Regions from separate parts of the Celeribacter sp. ULVN23_4 genome, predicted to be linked through region 3. Evidence: riboswitches for the same ligand, from Rfam matches in the RefSeq annotation. Region 3 holds a riboswitch; each other region holds the start of a gene.
The links. A riboswitch is a leader RNA that binds a small molecule or an ion and turns the genes downstream of it on or off. The one in region 3 is predicted to bind cobalamin.
Positions count from the first base shown of each region.

Region 1: another riboswitch for cobalamin. It lies ahead of nrdH (glutaredoxin-like protein NrdH); the one in region 3 lies ahead of ACYBHZ_RS09745 (TonB-dependent receptor plug domain-containing protein).
Region 2: another riboswitch for cobalamin. It lies ahead of ACYBHZ_RS02890 (energy-coupling factor ABC transporter permease); the one in region 3 lies ahead of ACYBHZ_RS09745 (TonB-dependent receptor plug domain-containing protein).

Region 1 is NZ_JBTVYO010000001.1:924,034-934,391, forward strand. Features, by position in the region: gene ACYBHZ_RS04550 (DUF5927 domain-containing protein) at 1-847, shown strand, start outside; gene ACYBHZ_RS04555 (nodulation protein NodH) at 865-2,289, shown strand; gene ACYBHZ_RS04560 (PTS sugar transporter subunit IIA) at 2,308-2,772, opposite strand; gene hpf (ribosome hibernation-promoting factor, HPF/YfiA family) at 2,815-3,390, opposite strand; gene lptB (LPS export ABC transporter ATP-binding protein) at 3,636-4,367, opposite strand; gene lptA (lipopolysaccharide transport periplasmic protein LptA) at 4,364-4,870, opposite strand; gene lptC (LPS export ABC transporter periplasmic protein LptC) at 4,888-5,487, opposite strand; gene ACYBHZ_RS04585 (KpsF/GutQ family sugar-phosphate isomerase) at 5,497-6,459, opposite strand; gene ACYBHZ_RS04590 (ribonuclease D) at 6,475-7,086, opposite strand; cobalamin riboswitch at 7,466-7,653, shown strand; gene nrdH (glutaredoxin-like protein NrdH) at 7,742-7,963, shown strand; gene nrdI (class Ib ribonucleoside-diphosphate reductase assembly flavoprotein NrdI) at 7,980-8,450, shown strand; gene nrdE (class 1b ribonucleoside-diphosphate reductase subunit alpha) at 8,432-10,358, shown strand, end outside.
Region 2 is NZ_JBTVYO010000001.1:568,858-579,215, forward strand. Features, by position in the region: gene cbiB (adenosylcobinamide-phosphate synthase CbiB) at 1-62, shown strand, start outside; gene ACYBHZ_RS02875 (lytic murein transglycosylase) at 115-1,287, shown strand; gene ACYBHZ_RS02880 (siderophore-interacting protein) at 1,468-2,226, shown strand; gene smc (chromosome segregation protein SMC) at 2,557-6,012, opposite strand; cobalamin riboswitch at 6,202-6,422, shown strand; gene ACYBHZ_RS02890 (energy-coupling factor ABC transporter permease) at 6,460-7,134, shown strand; gene cobW (cobalamin biosynthesis protein CobW) at 7,183-8,256, shown strand; gene ACYBHZ_RS02900 (hypothetical protein) at 8,263-8,415, opposite strand; gene cobN (cobaltochelatase subunit CobN) at 8,480-10,358, shown strand, end outside.
Region 3 is NZ_JBTVYO010000003.1:187,278-197,635, forward strand. Features, by position in the region: gene ACYBHZ_RS09740 (ABC transporter substrate-binding protein) at 1-478, opposite strand, end outside; gene ACYBHZ_RS09745 (TonB-dependent receptor plug domain-containing protein) at 479-2,302, opposite strand; cobalamin riboswitch at 2,431-2,630, opposite strand; gene ACYBHZ_RS09750 (Tex family protein) at 2,721-5,117, opposite strand; gene ACYBHZ_RS09755 (LysR family transcriptional regulator) at 5,244-6,131, shown strand; gene ACYBHZ_RS09760 (formate dehydrogenase subunit gamma) at 6,234-6,731, shown strand; gene ACYBHZ_RS09765 (formate dehydrogenase beta subunit) at 6,728-8,254, shown strand; gene fdhF (formate dehydrogenase subunit alpha) at 8,331-10,358, shown strand, end outside.

The sequences.
Region 1 (10,358 bases), on a different contig from region 3:
CAATCCGATGAAAGGAACAGAGCCGAATCCGGGCAAAATCGACCGGATTTTCTCCAAGGCCGTGGAGCGGCGCGTCACAGGGCGCGCAGGACTTTACATGCAGAGCCGGATGCCGGGACGCGGCAAGGGGCATGGCAAGACAAGCGGACCCTACTCGGTTTTCGAAGGGTTTTCCGATCTCTTCGAGGATTTCGATGAATGGCTGACCCGTGCCGTGGGGGGGCGTGTTCACGGGCACCTCTTCGCGCCCGATGAGGTGGAATTCGCGGGCGGGCAGAAGGTGTTCTCCGGAGCTCTCTCCAATCATGCGGCGCTGCGTGATTACAGCCCTTTGGGCTTTTTGACTTCCCTGATCTGGAACACACGCGGCGAGCGGCAATGTTTCATGTTCGGGCCGCGGGACAATCAGGCGATCAGCTGGCTGATTGCGACGGATCAAAATGCGCAGATTTCGGTGATTTCCGGCGCTTGGGCCGTGACCTTGTTCCGCTCGAATATGAGTTTTTCCGAAATCCGGCGCGAGGCCGCGCGGCTGCAACGGATCGAGGCGCATCATCTTGAGATTTTGCGGTCCCCGCATATCAAAGCGCGGGTCAGAATTTGGACGATGGCGGATTTCATCGAAAGCCAGATGGAGCCCTTGCAGGCCATTATTGACGAGATCGGCCCCCGTAATCCCCGCCGTTTGGCCGAGGCGCCGAAAATGCGGGATTTGACGGGATTCGGGCAATTCCTGCAAAATCTCAAAAATCAGGGGATGAAGCCGCATCTGATGGGGGATTTCCCCATGGATCGAGATCCGCACACCCGGCCGGGCGAGCGTAAACGGCCCTATCTTGTAAAATAACATTGGTATCAAAGCTTATGGTCAAGCCTTTCGACTATTTCGTGATTTTCGCCGAGATGCGGACCGGGTCCAACTTTTTGGAGGAAAACGTCAATTCCTATCCGGGATTGAAATGTTGGGGCGAGGCCTTCAACCCCGCCTTCATCGGGAAGTCGAACCAAAAGGACCTGCTTGGTGTCAGCATGATGCAACGCGAGGCGGAGCCTGTCGTTTTGCTGGACAAGATACGCGCCGAGACGGAGGGGCTCGCCGGGTTTCGGTTCTTCCACGATCACGATCCGCGCATTTTGCACCACGTGCTGAAAGACCCGCGCTGTGCCAAGATCATCCTCACCCGGAACCCGTTGGAGAGCTATGTCTCGCGCAAGATTGCCGGGGCGACGGGGCAGTGGCGGCTGGGCGACCTGAAGGACGCGAAATCGGCCAAGGTACGGTTTGAGCGGCGTGAGTTTCAGGGCATGCTTGATGAGCTCAAAGGGTTTCAGATGTATCTGCAACGGGAATTGCAGACCTCCGGGCAGACTGCCTTTTACATCAATTACGAGGACATTCAGGACATCGAGGTTCTGAACGGCTTGGCGCATTTCCTTGGCGTGACCGAGGAGCGCAACAAGACCACCCAGAAGACAAAGGTCCAAAACCCCGCCCGTCTTGAGGACAAGGTGGTGAACTATGCGGAGATGGTCTCAGACCTATCGAACATCGACCACTTCAACCTGTCGAACACGCCGAACTTCGAGCCGCGCCGGCACCCGGCGGTGCCGACCTATCTCGCGGGGCAGGAGGTGCCTGTGCTTTATATGCCGGTACGTGGCGGGCCGGAGATCGTCGTGCAAAACTGGATCGCGGCGCTCGATAGGGTCTCGCCAGAGGATCTGACACAGGGCTTTACCCAGAAATCCTTGCGACAGTGGAAGCGCAAGAACAAAGGGCATCGCAGCTTCACAGTGATCTCGCATCCGGTACAGCGTCTGCACCGCGTCTTTTGCCAGTATATCCTGAATGTCGGCGGTCAGACCTATGGCGACATTCGCGAGACGCTGCGGGCGACCTACAAGCTGCCGCTGCCGATCAGCGGGCCGGATGAGGGCTACAGCCGCGATCAGCATCGCGAAGCCTTCGTGAAATTTGCGGAATTCGTGCGTGGCAACCTGAATGGTCAGACCTCAATCCGCATCGACGGCACTTGGGCGTCGCAGTCAGAGGTCATCAAAGGGTTCGCTGATTTCTCGCTGCCCGATATGGTTCTGCGCGAAGAGAGCTTGGCCGAAGATCTGGCGCATCTCGGCGCTGCAATCGGCAAGGTGTCTCCGCTGATCTCCGAGGAGCCGGAGGACACGCCGTTTACCCTTGCCGACATCTACGACGGGACAGTCGAAGAGGCCGTGCGCGGCGCGTATCAGCGCGATTACATGATGTTTGGGTTCAAGCCCTGGGGCTGAGACGGTCTGAGGGGCTGATCAGGCGGCTTTGATGGCCGGACCTTCGGTCAGAATGGCGTGCAGCGTTGCCGGATCGTTGTTGGACCGCAGCTTGGCGCAAATATCGCTGTCGCGCATGGTGCGGGACACGAGAGCCAGTGCCTTGAGGTGATCGACGCCGGATTCCGCCGGGGCGAACAGGGCAAAGACCAGATCGACGGGCTGACGATCCACCGCGTCAAAATCCATCGGGCTTTCCAAACGCATAAAGGCACCGACAACGCGGTCCAGACCTTCAATGCGTGCATGGGGAAGCGCGACGCCATGGCCCACACCAGTTGGGCCAAGGCTTTCGCGGGCTTGCAGCGCATCAATCGTGTCATTTTCCGACAGACCGTATGCGCCTGCGGCGATCTCTCCGAGATCCTGGAACAGACGTTTTTTGCTCGTCATTTTGCCCACAACCTTTACAGACTGCGGCGCCAAGATCTTCGAGATATCCATACGAAACTACCCGCCCCGACCCGTCGAGGCGGGCCGGTTTCATTATTTCACGTTGTCAGGGTCAACCCAGCCGATGTTGCCATCAGCACGACGGTAAACCACGTTGACGCCGTCTTTGCCTTCTTTGTGGAACACAAGAACGGGGGCCCCGGCAAGCTCCATCTGCATCACCGCTTCGCCAACCGTCAGAGTCGGAATTTTGGTTTCCATCTCTGCGATGATCATCGGTTGCAGGGTTTCGGGTTCCTGGTCGTCTTCGTATTCCGACGCGGCGAGGATATACTGGGAAGCGCCGAAAAGTTCAACAGGCTCGCTGCGTTCCTTGTGGTGATCTTTCAGGCGGCGTTTGTAACGACGCAGCTGTTTGTCCATTTTCTCTGCGCACGCATCGAAAGCACCATAGATTTCATGTGCCTTTGCGCTGGCTTGTGCGTTCAGCCCGGAGGACAGGTGCACCACGGACTCGCAAACATATTCCGCCCCAGATTTGGAAAACACGACGTTCGCGTCGGTCGGGCGTTGCCCGTATTTATCCAGCACCGCGCCAAGCTCGGTTTTCACATGCGTCTGAAGCGATTCACCGATGTCGATTTGTTTTCCGCTGATTTGGTACCGCATAGATACCTCCTTCTTAGTTCGATCTGCACTTCGACGCCAAATCGGGCGTCCCTGCGAGATCCTGGGTTTTTGTTGAAAGCGGGAATCCAATGCATGCGACGGGAAGGGAACCCAGACAATGTGTCCCGGTGTTTTCTGGCGCCCAGTGGCCCTGTCGTGCCATGGCGCAGGCTGTCATTCTCACGTCACGCATTGGATAATTATAAGGCGTCAGAAATGGGGGAAATGTCAATGGAAACCCGTCTTCAGATGCGGAAATTGTCGCCCAGATAAACCCGGCGGACGGTTTCATCTGCGACGATATCTTCCTTGGTCCCGGACATCAGGACATGGCCGTCGTGAAGAATATAGGCGCGGTCAATAATTCCCAATGTTTCCTGTACGTTATGGTCCGTGATCAGGACGCCGATGCCACGGGTCTTAAGGTCAGACACCAGTCCGCGAATTTCTGCCACTGCAATGGGATCGACCCCTGCGAACGGCTCGTCGAGCAGGACGTAGGACGGATCAGACGCCAGACAGCGCGCGATTTCGACTCGGCGCCGCTCGCCACCCGAAAGAGACAGGGCCGGCGCGCGCCGCAGATGAGCGATGGAGAACTCAGAGAGCAGGTCTTCAAGCTTTTCGCGGCGCAGCAGCGGATCGCTTTCGGAGACTTCGAGGATGGCGAGAATGTTGTCCTCGACACAGAGGCCGCGGAACACCGAGGCCTCCTGCGGGAGATAGCCGATGCCAAGCTTGGCGCGGCGATACATCGGCAAAAGTGTGATGTCGCGGCCATCCACCGTCACCTCACCGCCCTCGGGCATGACGAGCCCTGCGATGGAGTAGAAACAGGTGGTCTTGCCGGAGCCGTTCGGCCCCAAAAGCGCAACCACCTCCCCTCGATGCAGGTCGAGGGAGATGTCACGGATCACGGTCCGTTTGCGGTAGCCTTTGCGCAGGTTGCGGACTTTCAGCCCGGAGGTGTCGCTCATTGATCCTTCCCGGATTGCAGGATGGTTTTGACCCGTCCGTCCATACGGCCCGTCCCGGTGTTCAGGTCGATCACCATCCGGTTGCCGGACAATACAGAGTTTTCCTGCGTCAAAATCACATTGCCCGTCAGGGTGACGGTGCCTGATTCGAGGTCATATTCCGCATTCTGCGCTTCGGCCGCTTCGCCCGCATTGGTGATCGTGACGCCGCCAGAGGCCAAAAGCTTGGCGATGTCGCTGCTTTCCGTTGCGTAGATCACTTCGACGGTGCTGGCCGCGAGCCGCATCGGCCCCTGTCCGATCACCACATCGCCGGTGAAGAGCGCCTTGCCGGTGTTCTGATCGACGCTCAGTTGGTCGGAGGTGATCTCGACCGGAAGCGAGCTGTCGTGTTTGAGGCCGCCAAAGGCGATTTCAGCGCCCTGCGCCAGCGCGGGCAGGCTTGAAACGGAAAGCGCCAGAGACAAAGCGCAGCGGATCGAAAGGGACCGGATGGTGGGCACGTGTAATTCCTCGAAAATCAGGGCTGATATATCAGCTTCACCCCGTTCTTGAAAACCAGAAGGTAGGCATCGGTCTCCGGATCTTGTGAAATTTCCATCGAACCGGCTGTTAAATCACCTGCGGGCCCTTCCGCCTCGACGGTTCCAGGGCTTTCGATCTTGGACACATCCAAAAGCGTGGCGATCCGCTCGGACGTAATCGTGTAGCCCGTGGAGGTCACGATCTCCACATCGCCGGACAGTTCGGCGATCTTGGTCGGGCCGTCGATCACGCCGTCATTGGCTTTCATCGTGACCGTTCCATTGCCGGGGATCCTGAGCGCGCCGTGAATGACGGTCGAATTGACCACGTCCGGCGTGGACAGGTCCGGGCGGACGGCGTCAGCGGAAATTTCAAGCTCGGACCCGTCGCGTGTCACCGTCGCAAAGGACGGTTTATCGACACGCTGTTCGCGGGCGAGCGTTTCCAAATCCACATCCGCATAGGGGATCGATACGCCGATCTCCTTGCCGCGGGCAAACAGGAACAGCGTCGCCAAGACCGCCAGACTTGCCAGCGGCAGGGCGATCTTCGCGAAGGCCACGAATTTGGAATAGGGGTTGTCGTACCGCGCCATAAGGACGTCTTACACGACACCGGCGCGAAGACAGTCCTGAATTTTCAGAATCCCGCAAGGACGCCCGTCATCGGCAGTTTCCCGCACAAAGAGGCAGGTGATCGCACGCTCATCCATCCGCGCAACGGCCTTTTCGGCCAGAGCGTCGGCGGTGATGGTCATCGGCCCTTTGGTCATGATCTCACCGGCGGTCTTGTCCAGAAGCCCGTCGATATGGCGACGCAGGTCACCGTCGGTGATGATCCCGGTCAGCTGGCCGTCCGCTTCCACGACACCCACCACGCCGAAGCCCTTTTCGGAGATGACGGACAGGGCGTCGCGCATCGGGGTGTCGGCGCGCACCAAAGGCATGTCGGTGTGCATCAGCGCCCGCACTTTCGTGAGACGTGCGCCAAGCTTGCCGCCCGGATGCAGAACGCGGAAATTATCGGCGGTGAACGCGTGATGTTCCATCAACGCAATCGCGATGGCATCGCCAAGCGCCAGCGTCATCGTGGTCGAGGTGGTCGGCACGATCCCGTGCCCGCAGGCCTCAGCCGCTTTCGGCAGAACGAGCGCGACATCACAGGCCCGGATCAGCGAGCTGTCGGGTTTCGAAGCAACGCCGATCATCGGGATTTTAAAGCGCCGGGTGTAGGCGATCACATCGGCAAGCTCCGGCGTTTCCCCGGAGTTCGACAGGACGAGACACACATCGCCGTCGCCGATCATGCCGAGATCGCCGTGGCTGGCCTCAGCCGGATGAACGAAATGCGCGGGGGTGCCGGTGGAGGCCAGGGTCGCCGCGATCTTGCGCGCGATATGGCCGGATTTTCCCATGCCGGTGACGATGGTGCGGCCCTTGGCGGCGAGGATCGTCTCAACGGCTGCGGTAAATTCCGCGCCGAGGCTCTCAGCGAGCAGGCCGAGCGCATCTGCCTCCTGCCGGATCACACGGCGGGCGGTCTCAAGAAAAGGGACGGGCTGTGTCATGTCGCTCGGCTCCGGTCAGTGAGAGAAAATGTCGATCTCGGGCCAGCCCTCAAGATCGAGCTTGGCACGGGTCGGCAGGAAGTCGAAACAGGATTGCGCGATTTCCATACGGCCTTCGCGTTCCAGCATGGTGTTCAGCTTGTCGCGCAGTTGATGCAGATACAAAACGTCGGAGGCGGCGTAATCGAGCTGCGCATTGGTCAGGTCTTCCGCGCCCCAATCGCTCATTTGCTGATACTTGGAAATGTCGACTTTCAACAGTTGGTCCAAGAGGTTCTTGAGCCCGTGACGGTCGGTGAAAGTGCGCACGAGTTTCGAGGCGATCTTGGTGCAATAGACCGGTTCGGCGAGCGTGCCGAAGGTGTGATACATCGCGGCGATGTCGAAGCGGCCGAAATGGAAGAGTTTGAGCACATTCGGATCGGCGAGCATTTTGCACAGGTTCGGCGCTTCGGTCTGGCCGCGCGCGACCTGCACCAGATGCGCATTGCCGTCGCCGCCGGACATCTGGACGAGGCACAGCCGGTCGCGGTGCGGATTGAGCCCCATGGTCTCGCAATCAATGGCGACAACTGGCCCGAGGTCGAGATCGTCCGGAAGGTCGTTTTTATACAGAAAATTCGCCATGGCTCTGACCCTTTGTTCTGAAATCCGACGCTGTGTCGGTGTTGGGTCTGTGCATAAGGCTTCCGTTGGTCTGGGGCAAGGGAGCGTCGCTGCTCTGGGCCTGCGTAGGGCGGGGTGCTTTTATCGTCGAAACGCGGTGTGACGAAATATGTGTCTGAGGGTGGGGATGCTAAATCTAGTGGCGCGCGCAAAACGCCGGAGAAGGCGCAAAATGGGCCTTAAAGGGCGCCCTTTGGGGCGAAATGCGCCTCAATTCGGCTTTTCCGGCGCGTTGGGCGGTTTTTGGTCTTCTGATCAAAATATGCTATTTGTGGTGTGGATAAAAATTTTTCCTACTGTATCTGGTGTATTCCAGATTGACACCATGAGCTCACGGCTGCAAATGTGGGGACATTCTGGTGCTGGCCGTTGAGTCGGTTGGCGAACAGGGAAGACGGTTGAAATCCGCACTGCCCCCGCAACTGTAAGCGGCAAATCGATGTCCAAAATCCACTGGCTTTTGCCGGGAAGGTGGGCGGAGGTGTTTGAGCTGCAAGTCAGGATATCTGCCAGAATGAAGAATGACCACGAACGGAGGGTTCGCGGGCGTGTGAAGCGGCGTGTCGCCGTGCTCGCGTCCAGAACTCACATTAAAAACGAGCTTGAGGACAGAGAGATGAGCATCACCGTTTATTCCAAACCCGCCTGTGTGCAATGTACGGCTACCACCCGCGCGCTCGACGCGAAGGGCGTGGATTACGATGTGATCGACCTGACCCAAGACGATGACGCCATGACCCATGTGACCGGTCTCGGCTATCGTCAGGCCCCCGTCGTTGTCGCGGGTGAGGACCACTGGTCCGGTTTCCGTCCTGACATGATCGCACGTCTGGTCTGAGCCGATGGGGAATCCGATGCCGGCGGCGCCACGTCCGCATTGCATTCCGGATGTCGTCTACTATTCCTCCACATCGGAGAACACGGTGCGTTTCGTGGATCGGCTCGGGCTTCCCGCCAAACGCATTCCGATCTCTCCGAAGGAGTCAGGGCCGGTGATCGACCGGCCTTTTGTTCTGATCTGTCCGACTTACGCAGATGGTGAGGGGCGTGGCGCGGTTCCCAAACAGGTCATTCGCCTGTTGAACGATCCCGAAGTTCGCGCGCTTCTCAAAGGCGTCATCGGCAGCGGAAACAGAAATTTCGGCACTTTGTTTGCCAGTTCGGGCGATGTGATCGCCCGCAAATGCAATGTCCCGCTGCTCTACAAGTTCGAGTTGGCGGGATTCGACACTGATATTGCCCGGGTTCGCGCCGGGTTGGAGAAAATGGGCCAGAAACTGGGCCTCACACACACGGGGGATGCGCCATGCTCGACGATGGCCTGAACGGAACGACGGACTATCACGCGCTCAACGCCATGCTCAATCTCTACGACGAGAAGGGGCATATCCGCTTTGAGGCCGACCGCATGGCCGCGCGGCAATATTTCCTGCAGCATGTGAACCAGAACACGGTGTTCTTTCACTCGCTCGACGAGAAACTCGGCTATCTGGTCGATGAAGGCTATTACGAGGCCGAAGTTCTCGATCAGTATTCCAAGAACTTCATGCGCAAGATCTGGGACGAGGCCTATGCCAAGAAGTTCCGTTTCCCGACCTTCCTCGGTGCGTTCAAATATTACACCTCCTACACGCTGAAAACGCGTGACGGGCAGCGCTTTCTCGAACGCTATGAAGACCGTGTCGTGATGACTGCTCTGGCACTTGCGCGCGGCGACGAAGCGCTTGCGATGGCCTTCATGGACGAAATGCTGTCGGGCCGGTTCCAACCCGCAACGCCGACCTTCCTGAACGCTGGCAAGAAATCCCGTGGTGAGTTGATCTCCTGCTTCCTCCTGCGTCTCGAAGACAACATGGAAAGCATCGGTCGCGGCATCAACTCTGCGCTGCAACTGTCGAAACGCGGTGGCGGGGTGGCTCTGCTCCTGACCAACATCCGCGAACACGGCGCGCCGATCAAAGGCATCGAGAACCAGTCCTCCGGTGTGATCCCGGTGATGAAGCTTCTCGAAGACAGCTTCTCCTACGCCAACCAGCTTGGGGCACGTCAGGGCGCGGGTGCGGTTTACCTGAACGCGCACCACCCGGACATCCTGCGTTTCCTCGACACGAAACGCGAGAACGCCGACGAGAAAATCCGCATCAAGACCCTGTCTCTGGGCGTCGTGATCCCGGACGTGACCTTTGAGCTCGCCAAGAAAAACGCAGATATGTACCTGTTCTCGCCGCATGACGTCGAGAAAGTCTATGGCGTGCCGTTCTCTGAAATCTCGGTCACCGAGAAATACGAAGAGATGGTGGACGACAAACGTATCCGCAAGAAAAAGATCAACGCCCGTGCGTTCTTCCAGACGCTCGCGGAGATTCAATTCGAATCCGGTTATCCCTACATCATGTTCGAAGACACGGTGAATCGGATGAACCCGATCGAGGGTCGGATCAACATGTCGAACCTGTGCTCGGAAATCCTTCAGGTGAACGAAGCCTCCGAGTTCAACGACGACCTGAGCTATTCGCATCTCGGCACCGATATCTCCTGTAACCTCGGCTCGCTCAACATTGCGAAAACGATGGACGGCAAAGACCTTGGCCAGACGGTCGGCACGGCTGTGCGCGCCCTGACCGCTGTGTCCGAAATGTCGGCGATTGACTCTGTGCCGTCGATCCGTCGCGGCAATGACGAAAGCCACGCCATCGGCCTCGGCCAGATGAACCTGCACGGCTTTTTGGCCCGCGAGCACATCCATTACGGTTCCCCGGAAGGCGTCGAATTCACCTCGGTCTATTTCGCCGCTGTTGCCTATCACGCGATCCGGGAAAGCAACGCTTTGGCGCGCGATCACGGTGAGAGCTTCAAAGGTTTTGAGACCTCCGATTACGCCAACGGTTCCTTTTTTGATAAATACACCGACCGCGACTGGCTGCCGGAAAGCGAGACGGTGAAGGCTCTGTTCGACGGGATGGACCTGCCAACCCGTGCGGATTGGGCGGCTCTGAAAGAGGCTGTGATGAAGGACGGGCTGTATAACCGCAACCTTCAGGCCGTGCCGCCGACCGGTTCGATCAGCTACATCAACAACTCGACCTCCTCGATCCACCCGATCGTGTCGAAAATCGAGATCCGCAAAGAGGGCAAGATCGGCCGTGTCTATTACCCGGCCGCCTTCATGGACAACGAGAATCTCGAATATTATCGCGATGCTTATGAGATCGGGCCGGAAGCCTTGATCGACA
Region 2 (10,358 bases), on a different contig from region 3:
CGCGGCTTTGGACGGCATGGGCCTTCGTCCTGATCTGCGTCGCCATTCTGTCATTTGCCTGACCGCCCCAGCCTCGTTATCGTGCCTCTCAATCTGACTTTAAAAGGTAACCCCATGCGTTCTCTCGGCCTCGTGCTCGCCCTCTCCCTTGCCTCCCCTGCTTTTGCGGATGTTCCCTGTGGCGGAAATTTCTCAAGCTTTGTCAGCAAGATGAAGCAATCAGCCCTCCAGCAAGGGCATTCCAAAGCCGCTGCGGATCAATTCTTTGCCTCCGTCCGCCAAGACCAAGCGGTACTCACAGCCGACCGCGCACAGGGCTTCTTCCAGAAGAATTTTCTCGACTTCTCGCGCGCAGTAATCAGCCAAAATCGGATGCAAAACGGTGCGGCCAACGCGGCGAAATACAAAAGCGTCTTCGACCGCATCGAGCGGGACTATGGCGTCTCGCGCGGCGTGCTTTTGGCCTTTTGGGCGTTGGAAACCGACTTCGGACAGGTGCAGGGCGATTTCAACACGCTGAACGCGCTGATGACCCTCTCGCATGACTGCCGCCGCCCGGAACTTTTCCAACCGCAGGTCTTCGCGGCGTTGACGCTATACGAGCATGGCGATTTCGACCCGACGACTACGAAAGGCGCTTGGGCCGGTGAGATTGGTATGGTGCAAATGCTGCCAAAAGACATCCTTGAAAACGGTGTCGACGGCGACGGCGATGGGCATGTCCGCCTCAAAACCTCTGCGCCAGATGCGCTGATGTCGGGGGCGAAAATGCTGCGGCATCTCGGCTGGCGCGCGAATGAGCCGTGGCTGCAGGAAGTCAAACTGCCCTCCGGTCTCGACTGGTCGAAAACCGGACTGAACCACAAGATGAGCGTGCGCGACTGGGAGCGGCTTGGCGTCAAAGCTCGCAGCGGCTCTCTGGGTGCGGGCAATCTGCAAGCCTCCGTGCTTTTGCCGATGGGCCGCAACGGTCCGGCCTTCCTCGCCTATCCGAATTTCGAGGTCTATTTCGAGTGGAACAAAAGCTTTGTTTATGTGACCTCCGCTGCCTATTTCGCCACCCGCCTCGAAGGCGCGCCGGTCTATAATGCGGGCAACCCCGATGCCGGGCTGACCGCAGCGCAGATGAAACAGTTGCAGCAGAAGCTTGTGAACATGGGCTACGACGTTGGCGGTGTGGACGGCATTCTCGGCGAGAAAACGCGCGAGGCGGTGCAGAGCGTTCAGGAGAAACTGGGCCTGCCGGCCGATGCCTGGCCGACACCCGCGCTGCTGTCACGTTTGTGAGTGCACAGGGGGTGTGGAGGCCTGAGGCTTGCTTGTTCCTGATGATTTTACTTAGGTATCAAGCGCCGAGCAACAAACCCGCCGCGTGCCGTAAGCGTTAACGTCAATCAACGCACAGATATAAAACCGCAATTTGCGGGGCGACATCTGTGCGCCCTGAGACTTTAGGACATGATTGATATGACCGATACCTTGCAACCCCCGACGATCCGCCGCATGCGGCATGAATTGAAATTTCGCGAGCTGACGGTGGCCCGCACCGAACGGCTCACGCCGCACATGATCCGCATCACCTTAAACGGCGAGGACTTGGCAGATTTCGCCAGCGGCTCTTTTGACGACCACCTCAAGGTCTTCGTCCCAAGTGCGGGCGAGCCTGCGAAACGCGACTACACCCCGCGCCGCTTTGACACTGACGCCCGTGAATTGACCATCGATTTCGCCGATCACGGCGAGGGGCCAGCGGCCAGTTGGGCGCGAACGGCAGAGCCCGGAAGTGCGCTTCAAATCGGCGGGCCGCGCGGCTCGCGGGTGATCGAAGGCGATATTGCCCATTGGGTTCTGATCGGCGACGAAACGGCGCTTCCGGCGATGGGGCGCAAACTCGAAGAGCTTCCCGCAGGCGTCAAGGTCACCATGATCGCCGCCGTTACTGGGCCGGAAGACGAACAAGTGATTGAAAGCCAAGCCGATGTGACAACTCACTGGCTTCACCGCCCAATGTCGGAGGCCACGGAGGCCAAGCCTTTCCTCGACGTCCTGCCGCAGTTGGTGCTGACGCCGGGCACCTTTGTCTGGATTGCGACCGAGGCCGGGATTGCCAAGCAACTCCGCGAAGCTGTGCTTGCGATGGGACATTCGTTGCAGTGGCTCAAAGCTGCCGGCTACTGGATCAATGGCGAGGCCGAAGCCTCGATCAAGGATCTGGATGCCGAGTAACGGCAGCGATTGGATTAACCACGATCTGTGCAGATAACCGCGCGGACTTTACGGTTTGGTAAGGAATCTGTTAGAGTCTGTAACAACGAAATGGGACCTCCAGTGTCATCATCAAATGCCCCGGCGAAGCGGCTACTTCGCCGGGGCTCTCTTTTTCAGGTCAAAGCCCGATCCAGAGCCGGATGATTGCCACGGCGAGCGTCGCCGCCGCGAGGATCACCATCCATTTTCGAAATGGTTTCTCTTCCAGCCTCATCACCTCCTGACACCGCAATGGGTTGCGGCATGATCAGGACTAAAGAGGAAAGCTTGGGAAAGTCTTAACCAAGTTTATGCGACAAGCGCCTCGGCCTTTTTGAGATCGACCGACACGAGTTGGCTCACGCCCTGTTCCTGCATGGTCACGCCGAACAAACGATCCATGCGGGCCATGGTCACGGCGTGGTGGGTGATCACCAGGAACCGCGTATCGGTGCGCTGGGTCATCTCGTCTAGCATGTCACAAAAACGGGTCACGTTCGCGTCGTCCAAAGGCGCGTCCACCTCGTCGAGCACACAGATCGGCGCCGGGTTCGCCATGAAAACCGCGAAGATCAGCGCCAGCGCGGTGAGTGTCTGTTCACCACCCGACAGGAGAGACAGGGTCGAGAGTTTTTTGCCCGGCGGCTGGCACATGATCTCAAGGCCAGCTTCCAGAGGGTCGTCACTTTCGACCATCATCAACTTGGCCTCACCGCCCCCAAAGAGGTGGGTAAAGAGCATGGAGAAGTTACTGTTCACCTGCTCAAATGCGGTCAAAAGACGTTCCCGCCCTTCGCGGTTCAGCGAGGCGATACCTGAGCGCAGCGTCTTGATCGCCTCTTCCAAGTCTTCTTTTTCTTTCAAGAGGGTATCGTGTTCCTCACGCACCTCTTTCGCGTCTTCCTCGGCTCGAAGGTTCACCGCGCCGAGACTGTCGCGCAGGCGTTTGAGGCGGTTCACATCCACCTCAATCTCGGCATGGGCCGGAATTTTCTCCGGATCGACATCCAGCTCTTCCAACAGCTTCGCCGGGGTCGTTTCCAACTCTTCCCGGATGCGCTCGATCGCCGCTTCGACAGTCTCTTTTGCGGCATCCCGGCGGGCCTCAGCGGCGGCGCGGGTTTCGCGGGCCTCGGAGGCCAAACGCTCCGCCTCACGCTCCGCATGCACCGCTTCGCGCAAGCTTTCCTCCGCAACAGCGAGCGCGTCAGAAGCGCGTTTGCGGCGATGCTCGGCATCCTCGATTTGCGCCATCAGGGCTTCGCGTTTTTCCGCGATCTCCTCGGGCTGAGCGGCCGCCTCGTAAAGCTCTTCCTCGGTCGCTTCCTTGCGATCCTGCAATTCCGCAACGCGCCTGCCCGCCGTATCAAGGCGGTGCCGCCAGCCGGACAGCTCCTTGGTCACCTCTTGCGACCGGCGGGTCCGCGCCTCGCCTTCGCGGCGGATTTCATCATGGGACGAGCGCTTGGTCATCATGGTGATCCGCGCGGCCTCGACGGCGAGTTTCACCTCTTCGATATCCGAACGTGCTGCGTCGAGATCGGGCAGGTCTTTCACCGCCTTCTCCGCCTCGCGCAGACGTTGGTCGGCTCCGCGCGCCTCTTCCTCATGGCGGGCCACGGCGAGACCGAGATTCTCGACCTTGCCTTCCGCCAACGTCTTTTCATTTTCCACCCGCGACAGGGTCCGTGCGGCCTCCGACATGGCGCGGTCTGCATCGCGGCGCGCTTCGCGAGCCAGACGGTCGGCTTCGGTCAGGCGGGCGAGGTCGGCCTTCAGATGTTCGTGGGCCTGCGCTGCACCGTCCGCCTTGGCTTCCGCCGCGACGAGTTCCTGCTTCAGGTCTTCAAGCCGGTTGAGTTGTTGCAACCGCAGCGCGGCCGCCGAAGGCGCATCCTCGGCCCCGGCGCGATAGCCGTCCCAACGCCAGAGATCGCCCTCAACAGAGACCAGCCGCTGACCGGGTTCGAGATCGGCTTGCAACCGCGCGCCATCCTCGGCACGGACAAGACCGATCTGCGCCAGACGACGCGACAGAACCGGCGGCGCGGTGACATAGCCCTCAAGCGGCTCAACACCGTTGGGCAAATCTTGATCATCCGGGTATTCCGGCAAAGTGACCCAGCCAGAAGCCTGATAGCTCTCAATCGCAGGCTGTCTCAAATCATCAGAAAGCGCCGCACCGAGCGCTTTTTCATATCCTGATTTGACTTTCACCAAATCCAAAAGCTGTTTGCCGCCGATCTGATCGCGGTCGAGCATTTTAGCCAGAGCCGACACTTCGGCCTTGAGCGCACCGACCTCGCCCTCGGCCTCTGAGCGCGCCGCACGGGCCAGCGCCTCACGCGATTGCGCTTCTGTTCGAGCCTCGTCGGCCTCGATCAGCATCGCCTCGGCTTCTTCGGTGCGCGCGACAGCTTCTTCCTGCTGCGCTTCCGCCTCTTCCAGCGCCTCGGAAGAATGCGCCAGCGTTTCGCGCGCCGCGTCCACAGCCCCACGAGCCCGGTCGGCCTCGCCACGGGCGCGGTCCAGCGTCTTGCGGTTGTCCTCGACCAAACGGTTGGCAGATTGGTGCCGCGCCGCGAGACGAGCAACATCTTCGGTCATTTGCGACAGGGCCGTTTCGCGATCGGCCAAAATTTGGCTCGCCTCGGATGCTTCCGCAGCCGCTTCCAAGAGCTTCGGCTCATGACCGTCTGCGGCTTTGATAAGTTCCTTCTGCTCCCATTCCAGACGCGAAATGGTCTCTCCCGCATCCTTGTTGAGCTGTTCCTCGCGGGCCATGTCGGCGACCAGTTGATCGATCCTACGCGACAGGGTTTCAATCATCTCGCGCGCGCGGCGTTCCTCGTCGGACAGCTGATCGCGGGACACAGTCAAACGCTGCAACACAGCCGCCGCGATGGCTTCTTCCTCGCGCAGCGGCGGCAGCGCCTCTTCAAAGCTTTCGCGCTGTTTTGCGGCATCGCGGGCGAGGCGCTCTGCTTCCGAGGCCTGCGTCAACCGGGTGCGCAAAATGTCTTCGGCCTCAGACCGGGCCAAATCGGCATCGCGCCAGCGGCGGTAATGCAGAAGGCCTTCGGCATGGCGCAGCTCGGTCCCGATCTCGCGATAGCGCGCGGCCTGACGTGCCTGACGCGCAAGCGAGGCGAGTTGGCTGGCGAGCTGCTCGATTACATCATCAACGCGGGCAAGGTTGGTTTCCGCCCCCTTGAGTTTCAGCTCAGCCTCATGGCGTCGCTGATACAGGCCTGAAATCCCAGCGGCCTCTTCCAAGATGCGCCGCCGCGCCTTCGGCTTGGCGTTGATCAGCTCGGAGATTTGCCCCTGGCGCACCAGAGCCGGGGAATGCGCCCCCGTCGAGGCATCGGCAAAGAGCATCGAGACGTCGCGGGCCCGGACATCTTTCGCGTTCACCTTATAGGCAGAACCGGCATCGCGCGTGATCCGGCGGATGATCTCGACCGAGTCGCTGTCGTTGAACCCGGCGGGCGCGAGGCGCTCCGAGTTGTCGATCATCAGGCACACTTCGGCAAAGTTGCGCGCTGGACGGGTCGAGGCCCCGGCAAAAATCACGTCTTCCATTCCCGCGCCGCGCATCGCCTTGGGGCGGTTTTCGCCCATCACCCAACGCAGCGCTTCCAGCAGGTTCGATTTGCCGCAACCGTTCGGTCCCACAACGCCCGTCAGCCCATCCGCGATCACGAGATCGGTGGGGTCTACAAAGCTTTTGAAGCCGTTGAGACGCAGACGGGTGAAATGCAAGAAGGGCCTCTCTGTGATTCCTTTTGGATAAAAACTGTTCGGGAGGCTGCGCGCCGAGTCAACGGGGTAGCCGCGAGATATGGAGAAAACGGCATAGTTATCCACAAAATATTGCACATCGTTAGGATTTCGCCGAATTTCCCTTCGAACAAGCCGTGTCAAATCGCTTGACCCCGCCATGCTGCAACCGCCAAATAGACGCGTCATGGTTCCCCGAGACAGGTACAAAAGCCTTCGGGGAGAAATGGGAATGTGGTGCGTGTGATCCACCCCGGAACACAAAGCCACAGCCGCCCCCGCGACTGTAAGCGGTGAGTGCCCGTCGGCATACCACTGAGGGAAACCTTGGGAAGGTGACGAGAGCGCTTCGACCCGCGAGCCAGGAGACCAGCCCTGACCACATAACTCAACCCGCCGACGGGGATGTCGGCAATGGAGGATCATTCGATGCATATCGAACCCGGTATTGTCACCGGTGCGAAGATCGCACTGTCTTATGCCACCGCTGCTGGCGCTGGTCTTTACACACTCAAAGAAAGCATTGGCGCATTGCGCGAGACGGGCGCGGGATCGTTCCTAGCGCGGACCATCATCTCGACCGCCGCCGTTTTCGTCTTTTTTCAGGTTCTGCCGCATTACCCCGTGGGCGTTTCAGAGGTGCACCTGATCCTCGGCTCAACCTTGTTCCTGCTCTTCGGAGCCGCGCCCGCCGCGCTGGGTCTGGCACTCGGACTATTGGCGCAGGGCGTGTTGTTCGCACCCTTCGACCTGCCGCAATACGGCATGAACGTCACCACGCTTTTGGTGCCCCTGTTCGGGATTAAAGTGGTCGCGGGTCGCATCATCGCGCCGGACACGGCCTATGCCGATGTGTCCTACAAACAAGCCTTGGCACTATCGACGACCTATCAAGCGGGGATCGTGCTCTGGGTCGCATTCTGGGCCTTTTACGGGCAGGGCATTTCCGCCGAGAGCCTTGCCGCCGTCGGCATGTTTGGCGGCGCCTATATGACCGTCATCCTGCTTGAGCCGCTGGTCGATCTGGCTGTTCTGGCGGGGGCGAAAGCGATCAAAGGGCTCGGCAAAACCGGTCTCGTATCCACGCGCACGCTGTCGGCCTGAGCCGGTGCCGGGGCTTCGGTCCCGGCGAATTCTTTAAAGGATACTGATATGGCAGCGAAAATTCCTGCAACGGTCGTGACCGGTTTTCTCGGCGCGGGCAAAACGACCCTGATCCGGCATATGCTCTCGCATGCGGAGGGCAAACGGATCGCGTTGATCATCAACGAGTTTGGCGATCTTGGCGTCGATGGCGACATCCTCAAGGGCTGCGGCGATGCGACCTGTTCGGATGATGATGTGATGGAGCTGTCGAACGGCTGCATCTGCTGTACCGTCGCCGATGAATTCATCCCGACAATGAAAAAGCTTCTGGAGCGCGAGGACAAGCCGGATCACATCGTGATCGAAACCTCGGGGCTGGCTTTGCCACAACCTTTGGTCCGCGCCTTCAACTGGCCGGAGATATCGACGCAAGTCACCGTCGACGGCGTCGTGACCGTGGTCGATGGCAAGGCAGTGGAAGAAGGCCGCTTCGCCCATAACATCGCCGCCGTGGATGCGCAGCGCAAGCTGGACGAGAACCTCGACCACGAGGCGCCACTCTCAGAATTGTTCGAGGACCAGATCGCCTGCGCCGACATGATCGTGGTGAACAAGGCCGATCTTCTGGGGCTTTATGAGGCGGAAGCGCTGGTGCGCAAGCTCAAGGCTGAGGCCCGTCCGGGCGTGCATGTGCTGCGCGCGACGAATGGGGCATTGCCGGTAGATGTCTTGCTTGGTCAGGGGATCGGGGCCGAGGGCGATCTTGAGGCGCGCGGTGAGGTACATCACCACCATCACGACGACGATCATGATCATGACGACAATGATCACCACCATGACCATCACGAACACGGCCACGACGAGTTCGAAAGCTTCGTGGTGATCCGCCCGGAAATCAACGATCCGAAAGCCTTTTCCGAAACACTCGCCGATGTGATCCGTGAACACGACATTCTGCGACTAAAGGGATTTGTCGCGGTGAAGGGCAAGCCGATGCGTTTGGCGGTGCAGGCCGTCGGCCCGCGCGTCGACAGCTATTTCGATCAGCCCTTCGGAACCGCCCCGCGCCTGTCGCAGCTTGTTGTCATCGGCGAGGCCGGATTGGATCGCGCTGCGATCGAAGCCGCGCTGAAAGCGTGAAGGCCGTCACTCGGCCTTCTTCTTCTCCGCAGCGGCCTTCATCCGGGCAAGCAATTCGGCTTTGGGGGCCAGTTTGCCCTTCGGCTGCTGACGCTTGTGTTCACCATGTTTCGGCGCGCCGGAAACTTTCTTCGGCCCGCCCATTTTCGAATAATCCATCTCAGACCTCATTTGGGGTTTGTCGAGCAATGCCCTGAAACGTCGGGCGTGACAAGGAGAAGCGATGCATCTGCTCGCCGCCACCCCCGGTTCCATTGATGACGGCAGCGAGGCCGTCGACCTTGGCCAGACACCGGCCGATCTCGTGGTGATCTCGGCTGCGGACACAGAATTGGCGCTTTTGTCGGAAGCGCGGGCGGCCATGACGAAGGCGCCGTCTCTCCGTCTCGCCTCGCTTCTGCATCTGCGCCACCCGATGTCCGTGGACCTGCATCTCGACACCTGCGCCACCAAATCCCGCATGGTGATCGCCCGTGTGCTGGGCGGCACCGGGTATTGGAAATATGGCCTCGAACAATATGCCGCGCGGCTGCATGAGGCGGGCGTTCCTTTCGTGGCGCTTCCGGGCGACGACAAACCGGACGCAGAACTCGCCGCGCTTTCGACGGTCTCGACGGAAGATTACCACCGTCTCTGGTCCTATCTGACCGAGGGCGGGGCTGAGAATGCTGTGGCCTTCCTGTCCTACGCCCGCGCCATGCTCGATGGTGGCGAGGCACCCGCGCCCGCGAAACCGTTGTTGCGGGCGGGCGTGTATTGGCCGGGCAAAGGCGGTGTGGATATTGATCAGCTCTCGGCAAACTGGATTGAGGGCGCACCCATCGTTCCCTTGGTATTCTACCGGGCTTTGGTCCAAGGCACGGGGCTTGGTCCGATCAACGGACTGATCACAGCCCTTCAAGCGCGGAGCCTCAATTCACTGCCCGTCTTTGTCGCCTCGCTGAAAGACCCCGTGTCGGCGGCGACCTTGGAACGACTGTTCCAAGACGCACCGCCTGACGTCATCCTCAACTGCACCGCTTTTGCCGTCGGCACGCCAGAAAGCGGCGGGACGGAAACGCCTCTGACCAACGCAGCCGCCAATGGCGCGCCGGTGTTTCAGGTCGTGCTGGCAGGCTCCTCGCATGACGCATGGGAGGCGGGGACCAGCGGGCTGTCTGCACGGGACATCGCGATGAACGTCGCCTTGCCGGAAGTGGACGGTCGGGTGATGACCCGCGCGGTGTCGTTCAAGGGCGAAGCCTATCGCGACGCCGCCACGGAATGCACCATTGCCACCTATCGCGCCGAAGAAAGTCGCATCGCCTTTGTCGCGGAACTCGCCGCCAATTGGGCGGACCTGCGCCGCTCCCCGTGCGATGCGCGCAAGGTCGCGCTGGTGTTGGCGAATTATCCGAACAAGGACGGACGGCTCGCGAACGGGGTCGGGCTCGACACACCCGCAGCGACGGTGAGCGTATTGCATCGTTTGTCCGATGAGGGTTACCGGATCGACAGCCCCCCGGAGGACAGCGACGATCTGATGCAACAGATCATGTCCGGTCCGACCAACTGGCTCACCGACCGCGCGGCGCGAAACGGTGGCGTGCGGCTGTCGCTTGCCGCGTACAGGGAGCACTACGCCGCCCTGCCCGAACCGGTCCGCACGCAAATTGAGGACCGATGGGGCAAGCCCGAAGACGACCCTTTCGCCACCGAGGATGGTTTTGCCCTCTCGGTCCTGACCTTCGGAAATGCGGCTGTCGGCGTACAACCCGCGCGTGGCTATAATATCGACCCGACGGAGACCTATCACTCCCCGGACCTCGTCCCGCCGCACAACTACCTCGCTTTCTATTTCTACCTACGCCACAGCTTTGGTGCACAGGCGGTGGTGCATATGGGGAAGCACGGCAATATGGAATGGCTGCCGGGCAAGGCGGTGGCGCTGTCTGAGACCTGTCTGCCCGAAGCCGTGTTCGGCCCAACGCCAAATCTCTATCCGTTCATCGTCAACGATCCGGGCGAAGGCACACAAGCCAAGCGCCGGGCGCAGGCCGTGATTATTGACCATCTGACGCCGCCACTGACGCGTGCGGAGACCTATGGTCCGCTCCGTGATC
Region 3 (10,358 bases):
CGGCGATGGTTTGTGCGACATCCTCGCGGTCAAGCGCCTGTCCCATTTTGAGAAGGTTGACCGGCACATCATCGAGCGAGCGCGCCGGAGCAAATTCCACAACCTCGATCCCCAGCCGCCGTAACATCGAAACGGTGGCCCGCGCGGTATATTGCCCGGCGAGGACGAGATCGGGTTTGAGAAGGTAGACCTCTTCGGCCTGACCGTGATTGACGGGATAGGCCTGTGCCTCTTCGACCATCACGGAGGCGCTCGGGTCGCGGGCGTAGTCTGTGATCGAGAGCAGTTGTCCGGGCGCTGCGATCATCATGGCGAGCTGATCGGTGCAGAGGTTGATCGAGACGACGCGTTTGGGGGCGGTCTCGGACGGTGGCTTCGACAGTGACTTCGACGGTGGCTCGGACAGATTGTCGGCAAAGGCCGTCGCCCCCGTGAAGACAAGGGCGGCGGCGAAGCTTATGAGCGCAGAAGGGCGCACTTAGAAGGACGCTTTGACGCCGATATAGGCGGAGCGACCCGGCGTGTTGTAGCCTGAGATGGTTTCGTAATCCTCGTCGGTCAGGTTGTCTGCGCGCAGGTAGAGTTGAACCTTGTCGGTCAGGTCATAGGACAGGCTTGCGTGGAACAACGTGTAGTCATCCAGATCGAAGAGCGTCGAGGTGGAGGTGTCGATGTCCTTGAGGTCTGAGACGAATTGCACTTCGAAGGCACCGGAAAGGCGGTCCGTCAGAGTGGTATCAAGGCCGATGGAGGCGTCATGACGCGGAACCCGTGCCGCGCGCTGGTTGCTATGTTCGGCATCGGTATAGGTATAGTTACCGTAGAGTGCGAACCGTTCCGACAGACCATAGCGCCCGGAAAGCTCAAGACCTTTGGACGTGGTGGTTCCGCCGATCTGCTCGTAAGCATAGGTGCTGTAGTTGTAGTCAATTTTGTCGTCGATTTCCGTGTAGAACAGCGTTGCTTTTGCGAAATCATCGCCCAAGAAGCGGCGCTCAACACTCAATTCAGCGCTGCGGCTGGTTTCTTCGGTGAAGTCGGGGTTGCCATAGTCACTGTAGCGTTCATAGAGCGAGGGGGCGCGGAAACCAGTGCCCAGAACCCCACGTATGATCCAATCGGGTGTGACTTCCCATGCGGCAGCAAGGCGTCCCGAAAGGTGATCGCTGAGTTTGGAATGGTCGTCATAGCGCAATGCGGCGGAAATGTTCAGCCCAGAGGTCGGCTCGATCAAAATCTCTCCTTTCACGGCGGCATTGCGGTCTTTGTTTATGGTGTTGCCCCACGCGCTGAGAACCTTGAATTTTTCTTCGGTATATTCGGCACCAAAAGTGAATGTCGTAATGGCGGAAATGTCGGCGGAGCCGAGGTATGTGAATTCCTTGCGGCGGCTGATGTAGTCGATTGCCGCCCCGCCTGACAGGTTGGTCCGGTCGGCGTGGAACATTGAAGCGCCAATTTCATGCGTCACGAGATCGCCATGGATTTGAGCGTAGGCCCGCAGACCTTTTTCCTCGCGGCTTGCGGTCGCGTAGGTATCAAAGGAGACATCATAGTCCAGATCAGACGTGCGATAGAGACCGCTTAGCCCAAACGTTACAGTGTCACTGACGTCTTGCTCCAGGCCAAAGGTCAGAGTGGTTTCCTCGAACCCGTCATCTTCGGTGTTGTTGGACTGTGCAGAGAAACCATCGGTTTTGAAGTGAGAAAGTGTGAAAGCCAGAGAGCCGGTGTCACTTTCGATTTTGTTGGAGACACCTGCGGAGTAGGTGCCGTAGCTGCCGGCCTCAACGGTCGTGCTCAGTCCGGGCTCGCCTGAGAGTGTGTCGATGCTGACCAATCCGGCAATAGCTTCGGAGCCGTAGAGCGCGGATTGCGAGCCTTTGAGTACCTCAATCGAGGAGATGCCGTAGGAAAGTAGCCCGCCGAAATCATATTGTGCTTGAGGGCCTGCCACATCTGTCACGTCAATACCGTTGATCCGTACTCCGATGTAATTGGAGGAGAGGCCACGAATGCGTAATGTGGTGCTGGCTCCGACACCGCCGTTGCGGCTCATCGAGACGCCGGGCAGAGTAGAGAGTACATCAGAAACCGATTGCGCGGCGTCGCCCGTCTCATCGATGCCCAAAGTCTCCACCGTCGCGCCCGTGTCGCTTTTGGCGACGGGCGTCAGGCTTCCGGAGACGACGATTTCGTCCAGAGTGTATATCTCGCCCGCGTCTTGGGCGAGGGCGGCAAGTGGTAGGGTTAATGCGGCAGAGGCCAGCAATGAAAAGCGCAGGCTGGTAAGGGCGTGCATGGAGTATCCTCCTGAAAAGAAGCGCGCGGCTTCCCGTGATCCGTTTGGGCCTGTGGAGGAATGCTCCGCAGACAGTGAGTGCGTCACCGCTGCGGATGTGCCGCTTCCATGGCACGCCCCGCGCCCGGAAAAGGGTGATCATCCAAGCAGGTCTCCTGGCTCACGGATCTCGGCGACAGCCAGCCTTCCCGGGGAAATCCCAGTGGCTCTGGTTGGCCTCGCTCACCGCTCACAGTTGCGGGGGCAGCCACGGCTTCGGGCGTTAGGGCCCGTTCCATGTTCCCTTTTATCCGGGTGTTATGCCGGAACTTGAATGGGTGCAGAAAAGCGATATGGCCGAAGAAGTCAAGATTCTCCGGCCAATCGCGTCATTATATATGGCTTCACGTCGCGGAAGGGCGCGTGGCGGCGGGTTTGCTCAGCGCTTGTTTTTCATCGCATCAAGCAGAGCCGCGCCGAGGGCACCTTGGCCACCGCTTTGGGGTCCACCTTGGCCCTTGCCTTGGTTGTGCGCGCCGCGCCCTTTCGGACCGCCGGGGTTGGGGCCACGGGGCTTGCCGCCGTAATTGCCTTTGCCGCCGTTGCCAGCTGGGTTGCCACGCGACTGTTGGGGTTTGCGATCTTCGGACGCGCCGCCGTCCTTGCGCATCGAAAGCCCGATGCGTTTGCGGGGAATATCCACCTCGGTGACGCGCACAGAAACGATGTCTCCAGCTTTCACCACCTCATGCGGGTCTTTGACGAAACGGTCGGCGAGCTGGCTGACGTGGACCAGCCCGTCTTGGTGCACGCCGATGTCGACGAACGCGCCGAAGGCGGCGACGTTGGTGACGGTGCCTTCAAGCCGCATGCCGGGTTTCAGGTCTTTGATGTCTTCGACGCCATCGGTGAAGGTCGCGGTTTTAAACTCGGGACGCGGGTCGCGGCCGGGTTTTTCCAGCTCTGTGAAAATGTCGCGCACGGTGGGTAGCCCGAAGTCCGTGGTGACGAATTGCTCGGCGCGCAGGCCCTTGAGCGCGGCGGGGCTGCCCATGATATCGCGGATGTCGCGGCCACAGGCTTTGACGATCTCGCGGGCGACGTCATAGGCCTCCGGGTGCACGGAGGAGGCGTCGAGCGGCTCGTCGCCCTCGCGGATGCGCAGGAAACCCGCGCATTGTTCAAAGGCTTTCGGGCCGAGGCCGGAAACTTTGAGCAGGGATTTTCGCGAGGGGAAAGCGCCGTGGATGTCGCGGTGGATGACGATGCTTTGGGCGAGTGACGGGCCGAGCCCCGCGACTTGGGCCAAGAGCGGCGCAGAGGCCATGTTCAGGTCCACGCCGACGGCGTTCACCGCGTCTTCGACCACGGCTTCGAGCGCTTGTGACAGGCGGCGCTGGTCGACGTCGTGCTGATACTGGCCGACGCCGATGCTTTCGGGTGTGATCTTCACCAATTCCGCGAGCGGGTCTTGCAGACGTCGGGCGATGGAGACCGCGCCTCGAAGCGACACGTCGAGATCGGGGAATTCCGTGGCGGCAAGCTCAGATGCGGAATAGACCGACGCGCCCGCTTCCGAGACCACGACTTTGGTCGGGGCTTTGACGGAGGGCGGCAGGAGTTTGAGCGTTTCGCCCACGAGTTTCTCGGTTTCCCGGCTGGCGGTGCCGTTGCCGATGGCGATCAGATCGACGCCGTGACGGGTCACTAGATCGATGATTTTCGCCTCTGCCCCGCGCACATCCATTTTCGGCTGGAACGGATAGAGCGTTGCGGTTTCCAAGAGCTTGCCGGTGGCATCGACCACGGCGGCTTTGACGCCTGTGCGGATACCCGGATCGAGGCCGAGCGTGGCTTTCGCGCCCGCCGGAGCGGCGAGCAAAAGGTCTTTGAGGTTGCGCGAGAACACGGTGATCGCGTCCTCATGGGCACGCTGGCGCAACTCGCCCAGCAGGTCGATGTGCAGCGAGATCGCAAATTTGACCCGCCAAGCCCAACGCGCCACGGTGCGCAGCCACAGATCGCCGGGCTGCTCCGATGCGGTGCCCAGATAAGACGCGACCATGGCGATGGCGCGTGCCGCGCCGTCTTCCGGCTCGGGCGCGATGTCCATCGTGACGATCTCTTCCTTGGCGGCGCGCAGGATGGCAAGCGCGCGGTGGGAGGCGATGTCAGCCCATTTCTCGGAATGGTCGAAATAGTCGGAAAACTTCGCGCCTTCTTGTTCCTTGCCCGCGATGACCTTCGCGGTGACAAGCGCCTCGCGCCGCATGAAATCGCGCAGCTTGCCGAGAAGCTCTGCACTTTCTGAGAGCTCTTCGGTGGCGATGTCACGCGCGCCGTTGAGCGCGTCTTTGACGGTGGGGACGGCCTCAGAGATGAAGCCTTCGGCCAGTTTTTCGGGATCGGCGGAGCGGTCCGATTTGATCGCGTCCAACAAAGGCTCCAAGCCGTTTTCGCGGGCGATCATCGCCTTGGTCCGGCGTTTGGGCTTGTAGGGCAGGTAGATGTCTTCGAGCGTTGATTTGCTCTCCGCGCCTGCGATGGCTCGTTTGAGCTCGTCGGTCAGCTTGCCCTGATCCTCAATGGATTTGAGGATGGTCACCCGGCGGGCTTCAAGCTCGCGCAGGTAGGAGAGGCGGTCATTGAGAAGACGCAACTGCGTGTCATCGAGGCCCCCCGTGACCTCTTTACGATAGCGCGCGATGAAGGGGACGGTCGCGCCCTCGTCCAAAAGCCCGATCGCGGCGGAGACCTGTGTCTGCGAGGCGGCGATGTCGGTGGCGATGGTGCGGGCAATACGCGCGGATGTTTGCGGATCGGTGGGCGTGCTCAACTGTGGTCCTCCTGTCGGGACGTCTGTCTTAGCGGTCCTGATCGGCCGCGCCAAGAGGAGACGTGGCCTGTTTGGGGGTGATATGATATGCCTATCAAAAGAAGCGCTTTTGATCGGAACCTCCCTATGCTGAGCAAGCTCGAAATGTTCATCGCCGTCGCCAAAGAGGGCCATTTCGGGCGGGCCGCGATCTCGCTTGGCATCACGCAACCCAGCCTTTCGGCGGGAATCAAGCAGCTCGAAGATCAGTTGGGCGTGCAGCTCATTTTTCGCGGTTCGCGCTTCGGCGGATTGACGCCGGAGGGGCAAAGGGCCTTGGTCTGGGCGCGCAAGATTGTCGCCGACAGCCGCCAGCTTCGCGATGAAATGCGGGCGACGAAACATGGCCTGTCCGGGCAGTTGCGGATTGCGGCGATCCCGACGGCGCTCACTTGGGCCGCGCGGCTTTCGACCGTGTTCATGACGGCGCATCCGAATGTGCGCCTGACGATCCTGTCGAAACCTTCGTCGCAAATCCTGACCATGCTGGACGATCTCGATGCGGACGCGGGGCTGACGTATCTCGACAATGAACCTCTTGGTCGCGTGAGTGCCGTGCCGCTCTATGAAGAGCGTTACATGGTGGTGAGCGCTGAGGGGGGCGTCTTTTCCGGGCGCAAATCGGTCGATTGGAGCGATCTCGACGGGGTGCCGATCTGCCTTTTGTCGCCGGAAATGCAGAACCGACGGATCATCGACCGTAACCTGAGCGCATCTGGTGTGGTGCCGGAGGTGGGCGTCGAATCGAATTCGACGGTGGTGTTGATCGCGCATGTGGAGAGCGGTGGCTGGATCACAGTCCTGCCCGAAGGCGTGGCGCGGTTTCTCACTGAGGGTAAGGCGCTCGATCTTATTCCACTCTCTGGTGGGGAGGTCGGGCACCGCGTGGGGCTCATCGCGCCACACCGTGATCCGAATACGCCGGTTTTGGCGGCGCTGTTGGCCGAGGCGCGACGGATTTCAGATCTAGTTTGATAGTTTTTCTCTATCATTTAACGATTTAACGATATTGATTTAACGATGTCGCGCGTGGTCACATGGTCAAAATGTATACGGTCGTATTCCATGAGGTCAGCCATGTCGCCAGCCCACGCTCTCGCTCTGTCTGCAGATGACGGGACCATTGCAGAAATTATCTCTGCACATGTCTCACACGAAGGTCCGCTTTTGCCGATCCTGCACGCGTTGCAGGATGCGTTCGGTGTGATCCCGGCGGCGGCCCATGCGCCGATTTGCAAGGCGCTTTCGATCACCTCAGCCGAATTAAAGGGCGTGATCTCGTTCTACCATGATTTCCGGGAAAAACCGGCAGGCAAGCATGTGCTGAAAATCTGCCGCGCTGAGGCCTGCCAGTCGATGGGTGGGGTCGCTTTGGCCGAACGGCTTTTGGACAAACTCGGCCTTGAGTGGCATGGCACCACGCCGGATGGGAAGCTGACGGTGGAGCCGGTCTATTGCCTTGGCCTTTGTGCTTGCGCGCCCGCCGCGATGGTGGATGACAAGCTGATCGCGCGGGCCGATGAGGCGCGGGTGGAGAAGGCTTTGGCGGCCACGAAAATTGGGGTGTCGGCATGAAAATTTACGTTCCGATGGATTCGGCGGCCAAGGCGCTGGGCGCTGACGACGTGGCTGCGACGCTGGCGCAAGAGATTGCTGCGCGCGGTCTGGATGCAGAGATCATCCGCAACGGCACGCGTGGGATGATCTGGCTGGAACCGCTGGTCGAGATCGAGACGGATGGCGAACGCCTGGCCTATGGGCCGGTGTCCGAGGACGATGTCGCGGCGCTTCTGGATGGCGAGGTCGAGACACTGGGCAAGGTCGAGGACATTCCGTTCTTTGCGCGTCAGACCCGGCTGACCTTTGCGCGCTGTGGCCTGACCGATCCGCTGTCTCTTGCGGATTATGAGGCGCACGGCGGACTCGCAGGTCTCAAGCGTGCGATTGGCATGTCGCAAGACGATATCATCGACGAGGTGAAACTCTCCGGCCTGCGCGGTCGCGGTGGGGCGGGGTTCCCGACCGGGATCAAATGGGACACGGTGCGGCTCGCCCGTGCGCCGCAGAAATATATCGTCTGCAACGCCGATGAAGGCGACAGTGGTACATTCGCCGACCGGATGATTATGGAGGGCGACCCCTTTACCCTGATCGAAGGCATGACGATCGCAGGCCTCGGCTGTGGGGCGACGAAGGGTTACATCTACACCCGCTCCGAATATCCGGATGCCGTGGCCGTGATGCGCCGGGCGATTGAGATTGCGCGCGGTGCGGGCGTGCTGGGGGCTGATGTGCTGGGCTGTGGTCGTGCCTTTGACATGGAAGTCCGTGTTGGCGCGGGGGCCTATGTTTGCGGCGAGGAAACGTCCTTGCTCAATTCGCTCGAAGGCAAACGCGGGGTGGTCCGTGCCAAACCGCCGCTTCCGGCGCTTGAGGGCTTTCTGGGCCGTCCGACCGTGGTGAACAACGTGATCTCTCTGGCGACCGTGCCGGCGATTTTCGCCAAGGGCGCGGAGCATTACGCCAATTTTGGCCTTGGTCGCTCGAAAGGCACCATGCCGATCCAGATCGCGGGGAACGTCAAACAAGGCGGGCTGTTCGAGACCGCTTTTGGTATGCCGCTCGGCACGTTGGTCAACGAGATCGCGGGCGGCACCGCCTCCGGGCGTCCGGTTAAGGCCGTGCAGGTTGGTGGGCCTCTGGGCGCCTATCTGCACCCGGATCAGTTCGACACGCCCTTTGGCTACGAAGAGTTCGACGGGCAAAAGGCACTGATTGGCCATGCCGGAATCGTGGTGTTCGACGACAGCGCGGATATGCTGTCGATGGCGCGGTTCGCGATGGAATTCTGCGCGGTCGAAAGCTGTGGCAAATGTACGCCCTGTCGCATCGGGGCGGTGCGGGGCGTTGAGACGATTGATCGGATTGCCGAGGGGGATACGGCTGCGATCCCGCTTTTGACCGATTTGTGCGAGGTGATGGTGGACGGATCGCTCTGTGCGCTGGGCGGGTTCACGCCCTATCCGGTGATGTCGGCGCTGCGGCATTTCCCGGAAGATTTTGCGCCGAAGATCGCGCAGAAGGAGGCCGCAGAATGAGTGTTGAGCTTTGGAGCGAGGGGCCAGCCCCTCGCGCTCCCCGGGATATTTGCGGACAAAAGAAAGGGGCGGTGGCATGAAGGATTTTGTGATTCCCTGGGAGAATGGGACGGGTGTCTATGACGATGTGGATCGTGGCACGCCCGCCAAGACCGGAAAACCGGTGACGCTGACCATCGACGGGATGGTGATCACCGTGCCGGAGGGGACGTCTGTCATGCGCGCGGCCTCTGAACTGGGCATTCAGGTGCCGAAGCTTTGCGCCACCGACAGCCTTGAGGCCTTTGGCTCCTGCCGTCTTTGCGCCGTCGAGATCGAGGGCCGTCGTGGCACGCCCGCGTCTTGTACCACGCCGGTGCACGCCGGGATGAAGGTCCACACCCAGACCGACAAACTGCGCCGCATTCGTAAGGGCGTGATGGAGCTTTATATCTCCGATCACCCGCTCGATTGCCTGACCTGTTCGGCCAATGGCGATTGCGAATTGCAGGATATGGCAGGCGCGGTCGGCCTGCGCGATGTGCGCTATGAAGCGCCGAAAAGCGCGCCGCTCGCAAACCATTTCGAGACGCGCAACACCTCTGGAGAGGCCAATCCCGAATGGCTGCCCAAAGACGACAGCAACCCGTATTTCTCCTACGATCCGTCGAAATGCATCGTCTGCAACCGCTGTGTACGGGCCTGCGAAGAGGTACAGGGGACCTTTGCTCTGACTATCGAAGGCCGCGGGTTCGACAGCCGCGTGGCCGTGGGCGCAGAGAATTTTTTGGCTTCCGATTGCGTGTCCTGTGGCGCCTGTGTTCAGGCCTGCCCGACCGCGACGCTGCAAGAAAAATCTGTGATCGAGATGGGCACGCCGGACCGTTCCGTTGTGACCACCTGCGCCTATTGCGGCGTTGGCTGTTCGTTCAAGGCGGAGATGCAGGGCGATCAACTGGTCCGCATGGTGCCTTATAAACACGGCAAGGCGAACCGGGGGCATTCCTGTGTTAAAGGCAGATTTGCCTATGGGTATGCCACCCATAAGGATCGTATTTTGAGCCCGATGGTCCGCGACAGCGTCGATCAGCCGTGGCGCGAAGTGTCCTGGAATGAGGCGCTGTCTTTCGCGGCGAAGAAACTTGTCGGGCTTCAGAAGAAATACGGTCAGAAGAGCATCGGGGTTATTACCTCCTCGCGCTGCACCAACGAGGAAACCTATCTCGTCCAAAAACTCACCCGCGCGGTCTTTGGCAACAACAACACCGACACCTGTGCGCGGGTGTGCCACTCCCCGACCGGCTATGGTCTGGGGCAGACCTTCGGCACCTCGGCGGGGACGCAGGATTTCGACTCGGTCGAGAAATCCGATGTCGTGGTGGTGATCGGCGCGAACCCGACGGATGGACACCCTGTCTTTGCCTCGCGCCTGCGCAAACGTCTGCGCGAAGGGGCCAAGCTGATCGTGATCGACCCGCGCCGCATCGATCTCTTGGAAACGCCACACCTGAATGAATCGCATCACCTGCCGCTCAAACCCGGCACCAACGTCGCCGTGGTCTCTGCGCTGGGGCATGTGATCGTGACCGAAGGGCTTTATGATCAGACCTTCATCGCGGAGCGCTGTGATGTGGATGCCTGGGAAGATTACAAGGCGTTCATCTCCGACGAACGCCATGCGCCGGAAGCGACCGAAGCCCTCACAGGCGTGCCTGCACTGGCGCTCCGCGAAGCCGCGCGTGCTTATGCACAGGGCGGCAACGGAGCGATTTATTATGGCCTCGGTGTGACCGAACATTCGCAAGGCTCGACCACGGTCATGGCCATCGCCAACCTTGCGATGATGACCGGCAACATCGGCCGTCAAGGCGTGGGTGTGAACCCGCTGCGCGGTCAGAACAACGTGCAGGGCTCCTGCGATATGGGCTCTTTCCCGCACGAACTGCCGGGCTATCGCCATGTGAAACTGCCGGAAGTGCGCAAGATTTTCGAAGACACCTGGGGCGTCGAGCTTGATGCGGAACCCGGTCTGCGCATTCCGAATATGCTGGACGCGGCTGTCGATGGCACCTTCAAAGGGCTCTATTGTCAGGGCGAAGACATCCTGCAATCCGACCCGGACACC